DNA from 3 places in the Acetobacterium wieringae genome. Region 2 is predicted to be linked to each of the others. Evidence: predicted binding sites of a transcription regulator. Region 2 holds the regulator's gene; each other region holds the start of a gene.
The links. The regulator HrcA, encoded in region 2, represses chaperone genes, less so after heat shock. The targets are predictions, from matches to a motif close to TGTTAGCACTCNNNNNNNNNGAGTGCTAACA.

Region 1 (5,908 bases), 1.2 Mb from region 2:
TATGATGAAAAAGGTATCCGCGAAAATGTTCGTAACCTCCAGGAGGCATTTTCCTGGAATAAGGGTTATAAAGAATACTTTGCCGTCAAAGCGACGCCCAACCCGACTATTTTGCAGATATTAAAAGAAGAAGGCTGTGGGGTTGACTGCTCATCCTATACGGAACTGATGATGTCAGATACAGTTGGTTTTGCTGGTGAGGATATCATGTTTACCTCCAATGTGACGCCTCGGGAAGATTTTGTTTTAGCACGAAAGCTTAATGCCCTGATTACCCTGGATGATATTACCCATATTGACTTTCTGGAAGAGGTGGCAGGACTGCCGGAAACGATCAGCTGCCGCTTTAATCCCGGTGGCGACTTTGTTATCGATAACGCCATTATGGATACTCCCCAGGTGGCTAAATATGGTTTCACCCGGGAACAGATGTCAGAAGGATTTGCGATCTTAAAAGATAAAGGCGTTAAGCATTTTGGAATTCATGCTTTTTTAGCCAGCAACACCATTGCCAATGAATACTATCCGGCTTTGGCCCGGATTCTGTTTCAGACGGCGGTGGAGCTGAATCAGGAAACGGGGGCTCACATTGCCTTTATCAACCTGTCCGGTGGGGTTGGGATTCCCTATCTGCCCGATCAGCAACCCACCGATATTTATGAAGTCGGCCGGGGCGTTCAAAAAGCCTTTGAAGAAATACTGGTACCGGCTGGCATGGGCGATATTGCCATCTACACTGAACTCGGCCGTTTTGTACTGGGACCATTTGGTCATCTGATTACCACTGCCCTCCATGAAAAACATACCCACAAAGAATATATTGGTCTTGATGCCTGTGCGGCCAACCTGATGCGACCGGCCATGTATGGGGCCTATCATCACATCACCGTGATGGGTAAGGAAGATGCCCCCTTGGATCACGTTTACGATGTCACCGGGGGCTTATGTGAAAATAACGACAAGTTCGCCATCGACCGCAAGCTTCCTAAAATTGATATCGGTGATCTGGTGGTTCTTCACGATACTGGGGCCCACGGTTTTGCCATGGGCTACAACTACAACGGCAAGCTGCGTTCTGCAGAAGTACTGCTAAAAGAAGATGGCAGCACCGAACTGATCCGTCGGGCTGAAACCCCAGCGGACTATTTCGCCACCCTGGATTTTTCCAAGTGGAAAAAGTAGTTTTAAATAGTAACACTAATATTAAAAAAACTGAGTACCTAAAAATGTTACATCATGTTGTATGCTGCAGGATCGAACAGGTCATTGACCTGTTCGATCCTGCAGCATACAACAGATTAACATTTGTCGGTACGGTTCTTTCAAGAGGACTTTATTAAATTATCAAGAGACGATAACGAAAGGAAAAAAATAAAATGGCATTAATTAATGAAAATTATCTAAAATTACCTGGTTCCTACCTATTTTCAGAAATCGCACGACGGGTTGAAGCTTACAAAAATGCAAATCCCGAGGCGAACATTATCCGGTTGGGGATTGGTGATGTCACTAAACCGCTACCCGAAGCCGTGATTGCTGGTTTGCACAGCGCTGTTGACGAAATGGCCAGCGAAGCAACATTTAAGGGTTATGGCCCAGAACAGGGCTATGATTTCCTGCTGGAAAAAATTATCGAGTTTGATTTTAAAGCCCGGGGCGTTGAACTGGCGGTGGACGAAATCTTTGTCAGTGACGGTTCCAAAAGCGACACTGCCAATTTTCAGGAAATCTTCAGTCAGAATACCAGAATTGCTATCACCGATCCGGTATACCCGGTCTATGTCGACAGCAACGTTATGGCTGGTCGCAGTGGTACCTTAGGGGCCGATGGCAAATGGAGCGACATGGTCTACATTCCCTGTACCGCTGAAAATGGCTTTGTTCCCCAATTACCAACCGAAAAGGTGGATCTGATCTATCTTTGTTTTCCCAATAACCCGACTGGCACCACCATTAATAAAACCGAACTGAAAAAGTGGGTGGATTATGCCAAAGCTAACCAGGCCATTATTCTGTATGACGCAGCTTATGAAGCCTATATTCAGGAAGATGATGTCCCTCATAGTATCTATGAGATCGAAGGTGCCAAAGCGGTTGCCATTGAATTCCGTAGCTTCTCAAAAAATGCTGGCTTCACCGGAACCCGTTGCTCCTATGTGGTGGTGCCCAAAGAAGTGATGGGCTACACTGAAGCCGGGGAGCCGGTTGAAATCAATAAACTATGGAACCGTCGCCACTGTACTAAATTCAATGGTGTGCCCTACATCATTCAAAAAGGCGCTGAAGCGGTGTATACCGAAGCCGGTCAAGCGCAGATTAAGGCTCTGGTGGCATACTATATGAATAACGCCAAGATGATCCGTGAAGGGGTTGCCAGTACTGGCATTGAAGTTTTTGGCGGTGTCAATGCTCCCTATATCTGGCTGAAAACGCCAGAGGGCATGGATTCATGGAGCTTCTTTGACAAACTCCTCACCGAGGTCAACATTGTCGGAACTCCTGGGGTGGGCTTTGGTCCCAGCGGTGAAGGCTATTTTAGGCTTACCGCCTTCGGCAGCAAAGAAAACACCGAAGAAGCGATAAGGCGTTTCACCACCGAATTTAAATTATAAGATCCTGCTAAACAAAAGATACCCGGCAACAATGCTTGTCCGGGTATTTTTTATGGGAATAGTTACTTACCCCAAAGCAGTCATTCAGCCTTAAAAAATCATTAAAAGTGTTGACACTTTTAATAAAGTTACTTACAATATTGTTAGCACTCTTTCAGAAAGAGTGCTAACAATATACAAAATGAAGAAGAGGTATGTTATGGAAAAGAAGCAGTTTAAATCAGAATCCAAACGTCTGATGGATTTGATGATCAATTCAATTTATACCAATAAAGAAATTTTTCTACGGGAATTGATTTCAAATGCATCGGATGCCATTGACAAGGTTTACTACAAAACATTAACCGACAAAGATAAAACCTTTAATAAAGACGACTACTATATCCGGATTCATCCCGACAAGGACAACCGCACCCTGACCATTGAAGACACTGGGATCGGGATGACCGAAGCGGAATTGGACGACAATCTGGGAACCATTGCCAAAAGCGGCTCCAGCGATTTCAAAAGTGAACAGGAAATGGAAGAAGATTTTGATATCATCGGTCAGTTTGGGGTCGGTTTCTATTCAGCCTTTATGGTGGCTGATAAGGTTACTGTGGAAACCAGGGCGGTTGATTCCGAGCAGTCTTATTTATGGGTTTCAGAAGGGGCTGACGGTTATACCATCGAACCGGGAACCCGTAAAACCCATGGCTCTAAAATTACCCTGCATCTCAAAGAAAATACCGAAGACAACAATTATGACGACTATCTGGAGCCCTACCGAATCCGTCATCTGGTAGAGCATTACTCCAACTTTATCCGCTACCCCATTAAAATGGTAGTTGAAAACAGCCGTATTAAAGAAGAAACCAAAGACAGCGACAAGCCGGAATATGAAACCTATCTATCGGATGATGTGTTAAACTCGATGATCCCGATCTGGCGCAAAAATAAAAATGAGCTCACCGATGAAGATTACAACAATTTCTATCATGACAAACGATTGGGCTTTGATGCACCGCTCGCTCATGTCCACCTCAGTATTGAAGGGGCCATGAGCTATAAGGCGATTCTTTATATTCCCGGTCAGGCGCCTTTTGACTACTACACCCGGGACTATGAAAAAGGTCTGGAGCTTTATTCCAATGGCGTGCTGATTATGGAAAAATGCAGTGAGCTGCTGCCGGATTACTTCAGCTTTGTCAAAGGGGTGGTAGATTCGGAAGATATTTCCCTGAATATTTCCCGGGAAATGCTCCAGCAGGATCGTCAGCTGCGTCTGATCAGCCGTAAAATCGATTCCCGAATCTCCGAAGAACTGAAGAAAATGCAGGAAAACGATCGGGAAACCTATGAAAAATTCTTTAAAGCCTTTGGCAATCAGTTAAAAGTAGGAACCTATGATAAATGGGGCCAGGACAAAGAAAAACTTCAGGACTTCCTGCTCTTCTATTCGTCTAAAGAAGGCAATATGGTCACCCTCAAGGAATACGTCGAGCGGATGCCGGAAGATCAGAAATACATCTATTATGCCACCGGCTCATCGGTCAGTCAGCTTGAAAAGCTGCCCCAGGTTTCCATCATCAAGGATAAAGATTATGAGATCCTGTATTTAACCGAAACCATTGATGAGTTTGTTACCCAGACTTTAAGACAATACGGAGAAAAAGAATTCCGTTCCGTATCCAGCCAGAATCTGGGCCTGGAGGCACCGGAAGAAGATCAGAAAGATGATGCTGAGCAGACTTCCGAAATGGATGAAAAGCTGTTGGCAAAAATGAAAGAACTGATCGGTGATGAGGTGGTCAAGGTTAAAACCACCGCTCATTTAAAAGATGACGTGGCCTATCTGTCCACTGAAGGGGATCTGTCCATTGAAATGGAAATGACCTTAAACACCATGCCCCAGGGTGGCGATGTGAAGGCCAAGAAAGTGCTGGAAATCAACAAAAACCATCCGGTTTATGAAAAACTGAAAACTTTCTATGAAGCCGACGACGAGCAATTTGCCCTTTACACCGAACTGCTTTACAATCAAGCCCGCCTGATTGCCGGACTGCCACTGGACGATGTGGTGGCCTTTACCAAAAATATCAGCAAGCTGATGTAATCAGAGATTCGCTTGAGATACCGTACCGATCAATTGTTAATCTGTTGTTTGCTGCAGAATCGGACACTAATAAGAAATTATAAATTTCTTATTAGTCGCAGGCAGTCGCCAACTACAAGCCAGCTTGTGATTGGCTCGTTGCCTTTGCGCAGGCTATCGCCGTGTCCGCTCTGATGCAAACAACATGATCTAACAATTGTCGGTACTGCGTTATTGCTAATTTACCTTATTTTCAATCACAACAATTACCGAGATGCCAGTGCTATTTGACAAGTGCTGGCAATTTTGCTACACTAATAACAGTAACTGAAAGGTATGAGATGATGATTTTAACAATTGAAGCAGCTCTGACAATGGGATTATCGATGAGACATTGTTTAGAGCCTAAAGATAAAGTGTAAAACTTTTATTCTCATCGGTCTAAGCGCTTGATAGGATAGCAGTTTACTAGAGTTTATTGGCAAACTCCCGTACCGACCAATTGTTAATCTGTTGTTTCCTGCAGACTCGGACAGGCTATCGCCGTGTCCGCTCTGATGCAAACAACATGATATAACAATTGTCGGTACTACGTTATTTGTTTGATTATAGGCTATAGCATGCTATACTTTGTTTTACTGCGCCTAAACCGATAGCCATACAAAAAGTTTTAAGGCCATAACGCAATGCTCGTTATGGCCTTTTATAATGACAGAGAGTCAGTATAAGGGTGACTCTCTGTTTTTATTTTGTGAATTTTTAAAGGAGAAAAAAATGGGACTATTGGACGTTATCAATTTATCACATTCGTTTGGTGATAAAATTTTATATCAAGAGGCTTCCTTTGAACTGTTCAAAGGTGAGCACATGGGGATTGTCGGACGTAATGGTACTGGCAAGACCACTTTGTTAAATACCCTAATTGGTGAAATCATTCCCGATGGTGGGGAGATTCGCTGGCAAAAGGGCATTAAGGTCGGATATCTGGATCAGCATGCCCAGATTGATCAGGAGATTACGGTGTTTGACTATCTGAAAACATCGTTTCATGAGCTCTACGAAACCGAAGCCCAGTTGACCAGAATTTATGAAAACATGGCCAGCGACTGCAGTGAAAAAGCCATGAACCGGGCCGCAGATCTGCAGAGCCTACTGGAAAACTCGGGCTTTTACGAATTGGAAAGCCGTGTTTTAAAAATTGCTGACGGTTTGGGAATTACCG
Region 2 (5,908 bases):
AACCAGAAAATAAGCGGGGATAGCGGCAGCAGCGCCAGCAATAATGGCAAGGGTGGTCGTTTTTTTCATTGATGATTTCCTTTCTGTGACTTCCATGATATCTGTTTTTTGATTCATTATATGTTATGATTATAGCATATAATGAATCAAAAAAGTCCTAAAATGTGAGGAGTTAATAATGAATACGTTAAAAGTTGATAGCGGGGGAGGACTGGGTATTTATTGTCATATTCCGTTTTGTCTCAAAAAATGTGCCTACTGTGATTTTTCGTCATTCTCTCATCAGACTGAGGCAGTGATCAGGGATTATTTTGCAGCTTTGCATAAGGAAATTAGAAAATTTTCCGAAGAAAATAAAGGATCAATTTTACCAGCAGTGGATACCATCTATTTTGGTGGGGGAACACCTTCTGCAGTTGATGTCAGACACATCGAAGCTACCCTTTTGCTGTTAAATGAAGTATTTCAGATAAAGGACGATGCCGAAATCACCATTGAAATCAATCCCGGGACGCTGACTACCGATAAAGCCAGACGCTACAAAAAGGCGGGGATCAATCGGGCCAGCGTGGGGCTGCAGGCCTGGCAGGATTTTCTGCTAAAAATCCTTGGTCGGGTTCACAGTCAGGCCGATTTTAAAAAAGCGATGGAGCTCTTAAAAGAAGCGGGATTCAGTAATTTTAGCGTGGATGTAATGGTGGGCTTGCCGGGACAAAAGCTCGAGGATGTAATGGAAACCTTGCAGGCGGTAATAAAATATGCCCCCACCCATCTTTCCTGTTATAGCCTGATTTTGGAGTCGGGAACACCAATGGCCAACTGGGTGGAGTCGGGGCAGTTGGAGCTGCCGGATGAAGATGAGGAACGGGAAATGCACTGGGCCGTGGATGCTTTTCTAAACGAACAGGGATTTTTGCATTATGAAATATCCAGCTTCTGTCGACCCGGATATGAGAGCCGACATAATGTAAAATATTGGGAACTGGTTCCTTACCTGGGTTTTGGTTTGGGGGCTCATGGTTATTTTAACGGCCAACGTTATGGAAACAGTAATGAACTTAACGAGTATTGTCAGTTGCTGAAAGCGGACAAATCACCGTCAATTTTTGAACCGGCGATGACGCCGGAGGAGCAAATGCGTGAGTGGATGTTTTTAGGTTTACGCAAACTGGGTGGGATTCGGGAGGACGATTTTTGCGCCCGTTTTGGAGAAAGCTATTTTGTCCCGTTTGGTGAGGTTATCCAGTCGCTGATCACCGCCAGATTACTGGTATGGGACGGGTCGGTTTTGAAGTTGACACCCAGGGGGCAGGACTTTGGAAATCAGGTATTTATGGCTTTTGTCTAGATGCAATCAGGTCGAAAAAATAACTTAAGAAAACTTTAAAAAGTGAGTAAGCCATTATAGAAACTAGTTGACAAAGTAGGGGTAGGGTGTTATATTTAACTCAGATGTTAGCACTCAATTATTGCGAGTGCTAATAACGAGGTGAATCATGGAACTTAACGCACGTAAAAAGAAAATATTAGAAGTGATCATCCGTGACTACATCAATACCGCCGAGCCGGTTGGCTCCCGGACGCTTTCAAAAAGATGTAATTTGGGTATCAGTCCGGCCACCATTCGAAATGAGATGGCTGATCTTGAAGAACTGGGTTTTCTGGTTCAACCCCATACCTCTTCGGGACGGATTCCAACCCAGCAAGCCTATCGTTATTACGTTGATGAAATTATGGAGATCCAAAAACTTGAGAAGATGATCCGGACGGATATTCATCGCGGTTTTCTGGATCATACCACTGAACTGGGACCGACGATGTCGCATACTGCTCAGGTTTTGTCGCAGCTAACCAACTATACAGCAGTTGTTCTGGCGCCTCGGGTTACAAATTTTAACTGTAAGCATGTCCAAATTGTTTCTTTAATTAAAAACAGGGTACTTATGGTAGTAGTGACTCAGGAAGGGATGGCTAAAAATATTGAGGTAACCCTTTCTCAGGAGGTTGATACCATCCTGGCGCTGAAGCTTTCCAATGTGATTAATGGATTTTTAAAAAATACCGTTCTCAGTGAGATGAGTTCGGATTTAATTGATCAAATTCAGGAATTGTCCCCGGCGGAAAGTAAATTGATCCATGAGATTATCCCGCATCTAAAAAAAGCCTTGATGGAGGACGCTTCGGAGGTTCACTCCACCGGATTAACCAATCTATTTAATTATCCGGAGTTCAGCGACGTCAATAAGATTAAGCAATTGATCAATATTGTTCAGGAAAAGCAGGTGCTCTCAGAAATGATGGCATCCAAGGATGGCAATCAGGTCATTCGGATAAAAATAGGGAGTGAAAATGACAATGAAAATCTTAAAGACTTCAGCATTATTACTTCCACCTACGAGTTGGATGGCGAAATGATGGGCGCCTTTGGCGTAATCGGACCCACCCGGATGAACTATGACAATGTGTCGTCGGTTCTTAACTATATCCGCAATGAGTTAAATTTACATATCTCAAATTTATTAATGAAATAGGTGATTAGATGATAAAAGAAGAGGAAATTAAAACAGAAACCGCTTTTGAAACAGATGAAGCGCTTTTAGATGAAGCAGAAACAGTAGCCGATGAGGCCGCAGCAGAGGAAACCGCAGAGACATCTCCGGAAGAGGTATTAAAGGAGATTGTAAAGGAGGATGAGGCCGTCTTGAATCGCCTGATCAGACTTCAGGCTGATTTTGAGAATTTTAAAAAGCGGAGTCAAAAAGAAAAAACAGAAATGTATCAATTTGCATCAGAGAACTTTGCCACCAAGCTGTTGCCGGTAATGGATAATCTGGAGCGGGCGGAAGCCGCCTTAGCCGATGCCAGCGAGGAAGCCAAGGGTTATATTGATGGACTGGAAATGGTTTTTAAGCAGCTTAAGGATGTTCTCAAAGAAGAAGGACTGGAAGAAATTATCTGCGAAGGTCCTTTTGATCCCAATCTTCACCATGGCGTTGCTGTTGGTGAGGACGAAGAAAAAGAAGACCAGGAGATCATGGATGTATTTCAGAAAGGTTATAAGTTCAAGGGCAAGGTAATCCGGCCAGCCATGGTTAAGGTTTGCAGCAAGTAGCATTGCAGCAGCTAAAAATGAAATTATAATTAGCAATAGAATCATAAAGAATCAAAAATTCGCTGGTCTTATCACCAGAAACGAGTTTTTATTTAAAAAATAGTAAACAATTCAGGAGGAAATAGATATGAGTAAAGAAAAAATTATCGGGATTGACTTAGGAACCACAAACTCTTGTGTAGCCGTATTAGAAGGCGGTGAAGCCGTCGTAATCCCTAATGCTGAAGGAAATAGAACGACCCCATCGGTTGTTGCGTTTGCCAAAGATGGTGAACGACTGGTGGGACAGGTTGCCAAACGACAGGCAGTTACCAATCCGGATCGCACCATTTCGTCAATTAAACGGGATATGGGCACCGACCGTAAAGTAACCGTCGATGACAAAAGTTATACCCCTCAGGAAATTTCAGCCATGATTCTGCAAAAGCTTAAAGCGGATGCCGAAGCGTATTTGGGTGAAACTGTCAGTAAAGCGGTTATCACCGTACCTGCCTACTTCAGTGATGCCCAAAGACAGGCGACCAAAGATGCCGGACGGATTGCTGGTCTGGAAGTACTGCGAATAATCAATGAACCAACCGCAGCAGCGCTGGCTTATGGTTTGGATAAAGATGCCAATGACAAAATTATGGTCTATGACTTGGGTGGCGGAACATTTGACGTATCCATTCTGGAACTGGGGGATGGCGTTTTCGAAGTTAAAGCAACCAATGGAAACAATCACCTGGGTGGTGATGACTTTGACCAGAAAATCATTGACTGGATGGCTGCTGAATTTAAGAAAAGCCATGGAATTGATCTTAAAAATGACAAAATGGCGCTGCAGCGACTTAAAGAAGCAGCAGAAAAGGCCAAAATTGAATTATCGACGGTTATGAAATCAGACATTAATCTACCCTTTATCACCGCCACGGCAGAAGGTCCACAGCATTTGGAATTATCCCTGACCCGGGCAAAATTTGATGAGCTGACCTCAGATCTGGTTAAGAGCACCATTGGACCGGTTGAAAAAGCCATGAAAGATGCCGGCCTTTCTAAAAATGAATTGGACAAGGTAATTTTAGTTGGGGGCTCGACCCGAACCCCATCCGTACAGGATGCCGTTAAAAACATTACCGGTGAAGAAGCTTACAAAGGGATTAACCCGGATGAATGTGTAGCCATCGGAGCGGCAATTCAAGCGGGGGTATTAGCTGGCGAAGTTCATGATGTATTACTGCTTGATGTCACCCCATTATCTCTGGGAATTGAAACATTAGGTGGAGTATTCACCCGGTTGATCGATAGAAACACCACGATTCCGACCAAGAAAAGTCAGACATTCTCAACTGCAGCAGACAATCAAACGGCTGTTGACATCCATGTTTTACAGGGTGAACGAGAAATGTCCAAGGATAACAAGACATTGGGTCGCTTCCAATTAACCGGGATTCCAGCAGCACGACGAGGAATTCCACAAATTGAAGTAACCTTTGATATTGATGCCAATGGTATTGTCAATGTGTCCGCTAAAGACATGGGAACCGGTAAATCTCAAAATGTTGTTATCAAATCGACCACCAACATGAGTGATGAAGAAATTGATAAAGCAGTTAAAGAAGCGGAACAACACGCTGAAGAAGATAAAAAAGTAAAAGCTTTGATTGAAGCTAAAAATATTGCCGATTCCACAATCTATCAAACTGAACAGTCTCTGAAAGAAATGGAAGGCAAGGTTTCAGAAGATGATAAGGCCAAGGTTGAAGCCGCCATTGCCGAGCTGAAAACGGCCAGTGAAGGGGATGATGTGGAAGCCATTACAAAGGCAACCGAAGCATTAAATGAATCCTTCTACCCATTAGCTCAGAAAATGTATGAGCAAGCTGCTGCACAACAGGCACCTGACGAACAGGAAACTACAGATCAGGGTGATGACGATGTTGTGGATGCTGAATATGAGGAAGTTAAAGAGTAAGAATTGCCAGAAACCGGCAAAAACCAGTGGCAGCCAAGGCTGCCACTCTTTTTCGTGGAGGCAACGAGCCAAGCGCAAGCGCGCCTGCAGTTGGCTACTGCCTGCAAACGGCTCAAAATGTGGGTGAGCGTTTTGAAAAGTTTCGTGGAGGCAATTGTAGGGGCGATCCGTGATCGCCTGGAGCGTGGATCAAGAAACTGACGTTTATGTGCGGGCGATCGAGGATCGCCCCTACGGACCATGATTTGCAGGTGGCTGAAAGAGACGCTTCACGAAAAAAGACTTTAACTCTGCTGTTCAAAAAGGTATAATAAGTAGTTGTTTAGTTGGTGTTTAGGATTCAAAAGAGGTGAGAGTATTTATGAGTGAAAAAAGAGATTACTACGAGGTGCTGGGGGTCGGTAAAGACTCCAGTCCGGATGAGATAAAAAAAGCATACCGAAAAAAAGCCATGGAGTTCCATCCGGACAAAAATCCGGGGAATGCTGAAGCTGAAGAAAAGTTCAAGGAAGCCAATGAAGCCTATGAAATTCTAAGTGATGCCGATAAGAAAGCCCGCTATGATCAATATGGTCACGCCGGGGTTGATCCCAATGCTGGTTTTGGCGGCGGTGGCGGCGGATTTTCCGGTGGTTTTGGTGGTTTTGAGGATATCTTTGGCGATATTTTCAGCGCCTTTGGCGGCGGCGGTGGGTTTAGCGGCGGCCGTGGTGGTCGACGTTCCAACCGGGGCTCTGACATGAAGATCAGTATTAATCTGTCTTTCCATGAAGCCGTTTTTGGCATCGAAAAGAAAATTAAGATTAAACGTAATGAAGAATGTGGAAGTTGCGGCGGTTCTG
Region 3 (5,908 bases), 610 kb from region 2:
AACATCAAAGAATATCAAGGCAATTATACCCAGTATGCACTAAAAAAGCGACAGGATATGATGGAACAAAATCATCAGTATCAACAACAACTTAAAGAAATCAAACACCAGCAGGAAGTCATCGACCGGTTCCGGGCTTATAACTCCATCAAAAGCTCAAAACGGGCTTCAAGCCGGGAAAAAGCCCTCAGTAAGATTGAGTTGCTCGACAAGGTCGAAACTGCTCATAACAGCCATTTCAGCTTTGTCCCCCGGGTTAAAAGCGGCAATGACGTTTTGGCGGTGACAGGGATTAAAAAATCCTTTGGCGATCGTCTGCTTTTTCAGAATATGAATTTTGAAATTCATCGCGGTGATAAAATCGGCATCATTGGACCCAATGGTGCCGGAAAAACAACCCTTTTTCGCATTTTGCAGAAAAAGTTGGTCGCCGATGCCGGCGAAATCCGACTGGGTCAGAAGGTCCATATCGGTTATTTCGATCAGGAACATCAGGCTCTGAAGCAATTCTACAATGAAAATCTGCTGGAAGCCCTGTGGGATGTCGATTCGAAACTGACTGAAGGCGAATTGCGCAATATCCTGGCGGCCTTTTTATTTGTCGGCGATGAGGTCTTTAAACCGATTGGCACCCTATCTGGCGGTGAAAAGGCCCGGTTGCTGTTGGCCCGCTTGATGATTTCTCAGTCCAACTTCTTATTGATGGATGAGCCGACCAATCACATTGACATGGACACCAAAGAAATCCTTGAAAATGCCTTGAGCCAATATGAGGGCACCTTACTGTTTATCTCCCATGACCGGTATTTTTTAAATCGAATTTCAACCCAGATCTACCAGTTCTCAGCTGATGGGATGGAAATCCATCTGGGCAACTATGATGACTATTTAAAACAAAAGGCGGATGCTTCCGCCCGGGCAGCTGTTCTGGCCGAAGAGAATAAAACAATTGTAACCAAAACACAGCAGCGAACGGATCGCAAAAAGCAAAAAGAAGAAGAAGCCCGTATTCGGCTCTTGAAGAAGCAGGTTAAGGAAATTGAAGAAACCATACTAGTGACTGAACAGAAAATCGAATCCATTGAAACTGCCATGTGTGCTCCGGATTTCTATGATAACCTGGCTTTGGCAGCTGAGATCAATCTGTCCTATGAAGCACTCAAACAGCAATTATCTGAGTTAACGGATTCCTGGGAAGTCGCCTTACTGGCTCTGGAAACCGAGTAACAATCGTTTAATAAAGCAATAATATATTATTGGAGGAAGAAATGGAACTGACTAAAAATGAAAAAAAGGTATTAAATACCCTGTTTAAAGAAGTGAAAGGAACCACCCGCAACACCATGCTGGTTGCCCTTTATGCTGCCAAACCGATCGATGATGAATCTCCCGATGCCCAAGCCCTGATCACTTTAATCAATGGTCTCATTATCAAACTGGCAGAGCTGGAACAACCGGAGATGGAAGTGCTATTCGCCGGGATCCCCTACAATGTCGACTAAATGCTTCTAAAACCGCAATTAAAAAGGCAGCCTCGCGAGAGACTGCCTTTTTGGTTGCTTATATTAATTATTTTAGTTTATCTACTGATGCAGCCGGAGGCTTACATCATTGGCATTCCGCCCATGCCACCTGGCATTCCGCCCATACTGGCATCTTCGCTTGGAAGATCAGCAACCGCTACTTCAGTGGTTAAGAACATTGCCGAAACACTGGCGGCATTTTGAATCGCTGAACGGGTAACCTTGGTCGGGTCAATAATGCCCGCTTTGAACATATCAACAAATTCGCCTTTAGAAGCATCATAGCCAACGCCAACAGCTTTACCAGCCATTTGTGAAACAATAACCGATCCTTCAAGACCAGCATTTTCAGCAATTTGTCGCATTGGTTCTTCAATCGCCCGACGGATGATACCAGCGCCGGTTTTTTCGTCGCCTTCCAGGGTTTCAATTAAAGCGTCAACCTTTGGAATCGCATTAATATAAGCGGTACCGCCACCGGATACAACGCCTTCTTCAACCGCTGCCCGAGTCGCATTTAATGCATCTTCGATACGGTATTTGATTTCTTTCAGTTCAGTTTCAGTGGCTGCACCAACTTGGATAACTGCTACGCCGCCGGATAATTTAGCCAAACGTTCCTGAAGTTTTTCTTTATCATATTCGGAAGAAGTTTCTGGAATCTGCGCTTTGATCTGACGGATTCGTTCTTCAACAGCCTCTTTATTTCCGCTACCTTCAACAATAATGGTATCTTCTTTGTCAACTTTTACCTGACGGGCACGGCCTAATTGTTCAATGGTTGTGGTTTTTAATTCTAAGCCTAATTCGTCCGAGATCACTTCTCCACCAGTTAATGCGGCAATATCAGCCAGCATTGCTTTACGACGATCGCCAAAGCCAGGAGCTTTTACTGCGACACAGTTAAAGGTTCCCCGTAATTTATTAACAACCAATGTTGCCAGAGCTTCTCCTTCTACATCTTCAGCAATGATTAACAGCTTGCTGCCGGTTTGAACAATTTGTTCTAAAACTGGTAAAATTTCCTGGATGTTGGAGATTTTTTTGTCGGTGATTAAGATATAGGGATTATCCAGGATGGCAACCATTTTTTCGGTGTCAGTGACCATATAAGCTGATAAGTAGCCCCGGTCGAATTGCATCCCTTCGGTAAATTCCAGTTCAGTACCCATTCCTTTGCCTTCTTCAACGGTGATAACGCCGTCATCACCGACTTTGTCCATCGCTTCGGAAATCAGTTTTCCAATTTCGGCATCGGCTGCCGAAATGGATGCAACCTGAGCGATTGCTTCTTTGCTTTCAATTTTTTTACTGTTTGCTTTTAATTCTTCGACAACAGTCGCAACTGCTTTTTCAATCCCTTTTTTAAGAACCATTGGGTTTGCACCGGCAACAACGTTACGGTTACCTTCACGAACAATTGCCTGAGCCAATAAAGTAGCTGTGGTTGTTCCGTCCCCTGCGACGTCATTTGTTTTAGTAGCAACTTCCTTAACCAGTTGAGCACCCATGTTTTCAAAGGCATCTTCCAGCTCAATTTCTTTGGCAATGGTTACCCCATCATTGGTGATAGTTGGTGAACCGTATGATTTAGCTAAAATAACATTTCTTCCTTTTGGTCCTAATGTCACCTTAACAGTATTTGCTAATTTATCTACACCAGTGATCAGAGATGCTCTGGCGTCTTCACGAAATTTAATCTCTTTAGCCATATTATTTTCCTCCTGTTTTTCTAAATTTTATTATTCTACAATTGCTAAAATATCAGCCTGACGGATGATTAAAAACTCTTCATCGCCAATTTTTACTTCATTGCCGGAATATTTGGAATAGATAACTTCATCATCTACCTTAACATCCAATGGCACCTTTTTACCATCGATAATTTCGCCAGTTCCGACAGCCACTACTTTACCCTGCTGTGGTTTTTCCTGGGCTGATCCTGGTAAAACAATTCCACCAACAGTTTTTACTTCTTCAGCTTTAACTTTAATTACTACTTTGTCACCTAAAGGTCTTAAACTCATTTTTTCCTCCATTTGATTATATTGGGTACGCTGTACCTTTTATTTCATTTATTAGCACTCATTCATCTTGAGTGCTAATAGTATTTTAAATGATTTGCAGATTGATTGCAAGTATTTTTTCCCTTTTCGTTCATCTTAATTTTTTTTAAGATTGTTTTAATTTTTAAAGATGGTACACTTCTCTTTATATAAACGTGTCTACCCTTTTGTCGACAGGCCGTATTTCCTGTCTGCCTTTATTGACGGGTTCCGATTTTTAAACCCGGAATGCCATTGAGACTTAGGTCGCTCTCTTCCCCATTGATATAATTATAGTAAGCCATCGAACCGATCATAGCGGCGTTATCGGTACAGAGAATAGGATCTGGATAGTACAAGGTCATGCCCGCATCAGCGGCTGCCTGTCCCATCATTTTTCGCAGCAACGAATTACAGGACACCCCGCCCGCCATGCAGATACTCTTCATGCCAATACTGTTGGCACAGGCAATGGTTTTGCTGACCAGCACCTCGATAACGGCCAGCTGAAACGATGCGGCCACATCATCGGGATTGACCGCCTCATTTTTCATTTTCTTGCCGTTGAGGTAATTGAGCACCGCCGATTTCAAACCGCTGAAGCTAAAATTATACTCAGTTTTATCCAGCATCACCCTGGGAAAAGCGATCGCCTCGGGGTTGCCATTTTTGGCCGCAGCATCAATGGCCGGACCGCCGGGATATCCCAAGCCCAAAACCCGGGAAATTTTGTCAAAGGCTTCTCCGGCCGCATCATCGATGGTTCGACCCAGTACCTTGAAGGTCTGATAATCTTCCACCAGGACCAGATGACTGTGGTCGCCGGATACCACCAATGTCAAAAATGGCGGTGCAAGCTCCGGAAACTGCAAAAAATTAGCGGCAATATGGCCTTCAATATGGTGTACCCCGATTAACGGTTTTCCGAGACTGTAAGCCATTGCTTTGGCTGTGGAGAGCCCAATCAGCAGCGCTCCCACCAGACCGGGACCGTTGGTCACGGCAATGGCGTCCACCTCGGCCAGAGATAGTTTACTTTCTGCCAGGGCTTCGTCGATAATGTAGGGCAGTTTGGTGACATGGTTGCGGGAGGCAATCTCTGGTACCACGCCCCCATATTTCTGATGAATATCAATCTGGGAATAAATCCGGTTGGTCAATATGTTCCGGCCATCTTCAACAATGGCCACGGATGTTTCGTCACAGGATGTCTCAATACTAAGAATTTTCATGTTTACCTCGATTAGAATTACTCGTTATTTATTTTTATGTTTTTCTTTTTCAAAACCAGCCCCATTCCCAGGGTGGTGAGTCCCAGGGGCATTAGAATATAGATGACCATTCGACCGATCATGGCGAAGAAGAAGGGCTCGGGGACAATCCAGATCAGTCGGTCGGTGGAAGGATCCATAATCCATAAGTCGTTGGAAAAAAATAACTGATGGAAGAGGATAAAGGTGTTATTGAAATTAAAAATAAAACTCGCACCAACAATCAGCAAGATCACCATAAACGTGGCCGATCCATAGAACAAGGCCTTGATAATGGCCTGGCGATCGTATTTTAACAGCACCAGAAAAGCGATCAGCGCCAGAATCAGAGCGGCGTCCCGAAGACCGAGAAAGAAAAGCAACAAGTCTCTGACATCGTCCATATGGGTGATTTCTTTGTCATTAAAAATTGAAACACTGTCGACAACGTTTTTGGCACTTCCAATGGCTAAACGGGCCTGGATGTCAAAATCCTTCCGGTCGCCCTTGAGGTAGCTGATGATTTCATCGACCACCAGTTCCATATCTGGGGGATAGATACCAGTGTTATCAGTGACCTGATTTTTTTCCATCTGATCCATGTAAAACGCTTTGTCAAACACCGCTGCTTCAATGCCGCTGATAAAAATAATAACCGGAAAAAGGATTCCCAGCAACACTGTAACTATTTTGATGGTTTTATTCAAGTTTGTACCTCCACATGATGATTCCGTCCATTCCCGTGCCATAGTAATCTTTGCGTCGTCCTTGCCGGGTAAATTGGTTTTTTAAATAAAAATTGATAGCCGGCTGATTATCCCCTCGTACCTCCAGGGTCATCGCCACACAACCTTGCTCCAGTGCCAGGGCCAGCATTGCATTGATAATATTTTGCCCCACCCCGGTCTGGCGATAGGCTTCCAGTACTGCGATATTGGTAATGTGGGCTTCATCAATCACCTGCCAGAAGCCACCAAAACCAATAATTTCGCCATCTAATTCAGCGACAATATAATTGGAGAGGATATTGTTAGTTTCTGCCTTATAGGAATCCTCGGTCCAATTGTGTGAAAAGCAGGCCTGATCCACC

Region 1: the regulator HrcA is predicted to act here: its motif matches at 2,754-2,784, upstream of htpG (molecular chaperone HtpG).
Region 3: the regulator HrcA is predicted to act here: its motif matches at 3,600-3,630, upstream of groES (co-chaperone GroES).

Annotation. Positions count from the first base shown of each region.
Region 1 is NZ_CP097897.1:2,054,713-2,060,620, reverse strand. Features, by position in the region: gene CHL1_RS10020 (diaminopimelate decarboxylase) at 1-1,182, shown strand, start outside; gene CHL1_RS10015 (LL-diaminopimelate aminotransferase) at 1,377-2,612, shown strand; gene htpG (molecular chaperone HtpG) at 2,812-4,707, shown strand; gene CHL1_RS10005 (ABC-F family ATP-binding cassette domain-containing protein) at 5,461-5,908, shown strand, end outside.
Region 2 is NZ_CP097897.1:887,924-893,831, forward strand. Features, by position in the region: gene CHL1_RS04370 (tyrosine-protein phosphatase) at 1-69, opposite strand, end outside; gene hemW (radical SAM family heme chaperone HemW) at 179-1,348, shown strand; gene hrcA (heat-inducible transcriptional repressor HrcA) at 1,497-2,531, shown strand; gene grpE (nucleotide exchange factor GrpE) at 2,540-3,112, shown strand; gene dnaK (molecular chaperone DnaK) at 3,240-5,066, shown strand; gene dnaJ (molecular chaperone DnaJ) at 5,428-5,908, shown strand, end outside.
Region 3 is NZ_CP097897.1:1,501,067-1,506,974, reverse strand. Features, by position in the region: gene CHL1_RS07255 (ABC-F family ATP-binding cassette domain-containing protein) at 1-1,227, shown strand, start outside; gene CHL1_RS07250 (hypothetical protein) at 1,269-1,502, shown strand; gene groL (chaperonin GroEL) at 1,604-3,235, opposite strand; gene groES (co-chaperone GroES) at 3,266-3,550, opposite strand; gene tsaD (tRNA (adenosine(37)-N6)-threonylcarbamoyltransferase complex transferase subunit TsaD) at 3,787-4,800, opposite strand; gene CHL1_RS07230 (TIGR01906 family membrane protein) at 4,818-5,525, opposite strand; gene rimI (ribosomal protein S18-alanine N-acetyltransferase) at 5,518-5,908, opposite strand, start outside.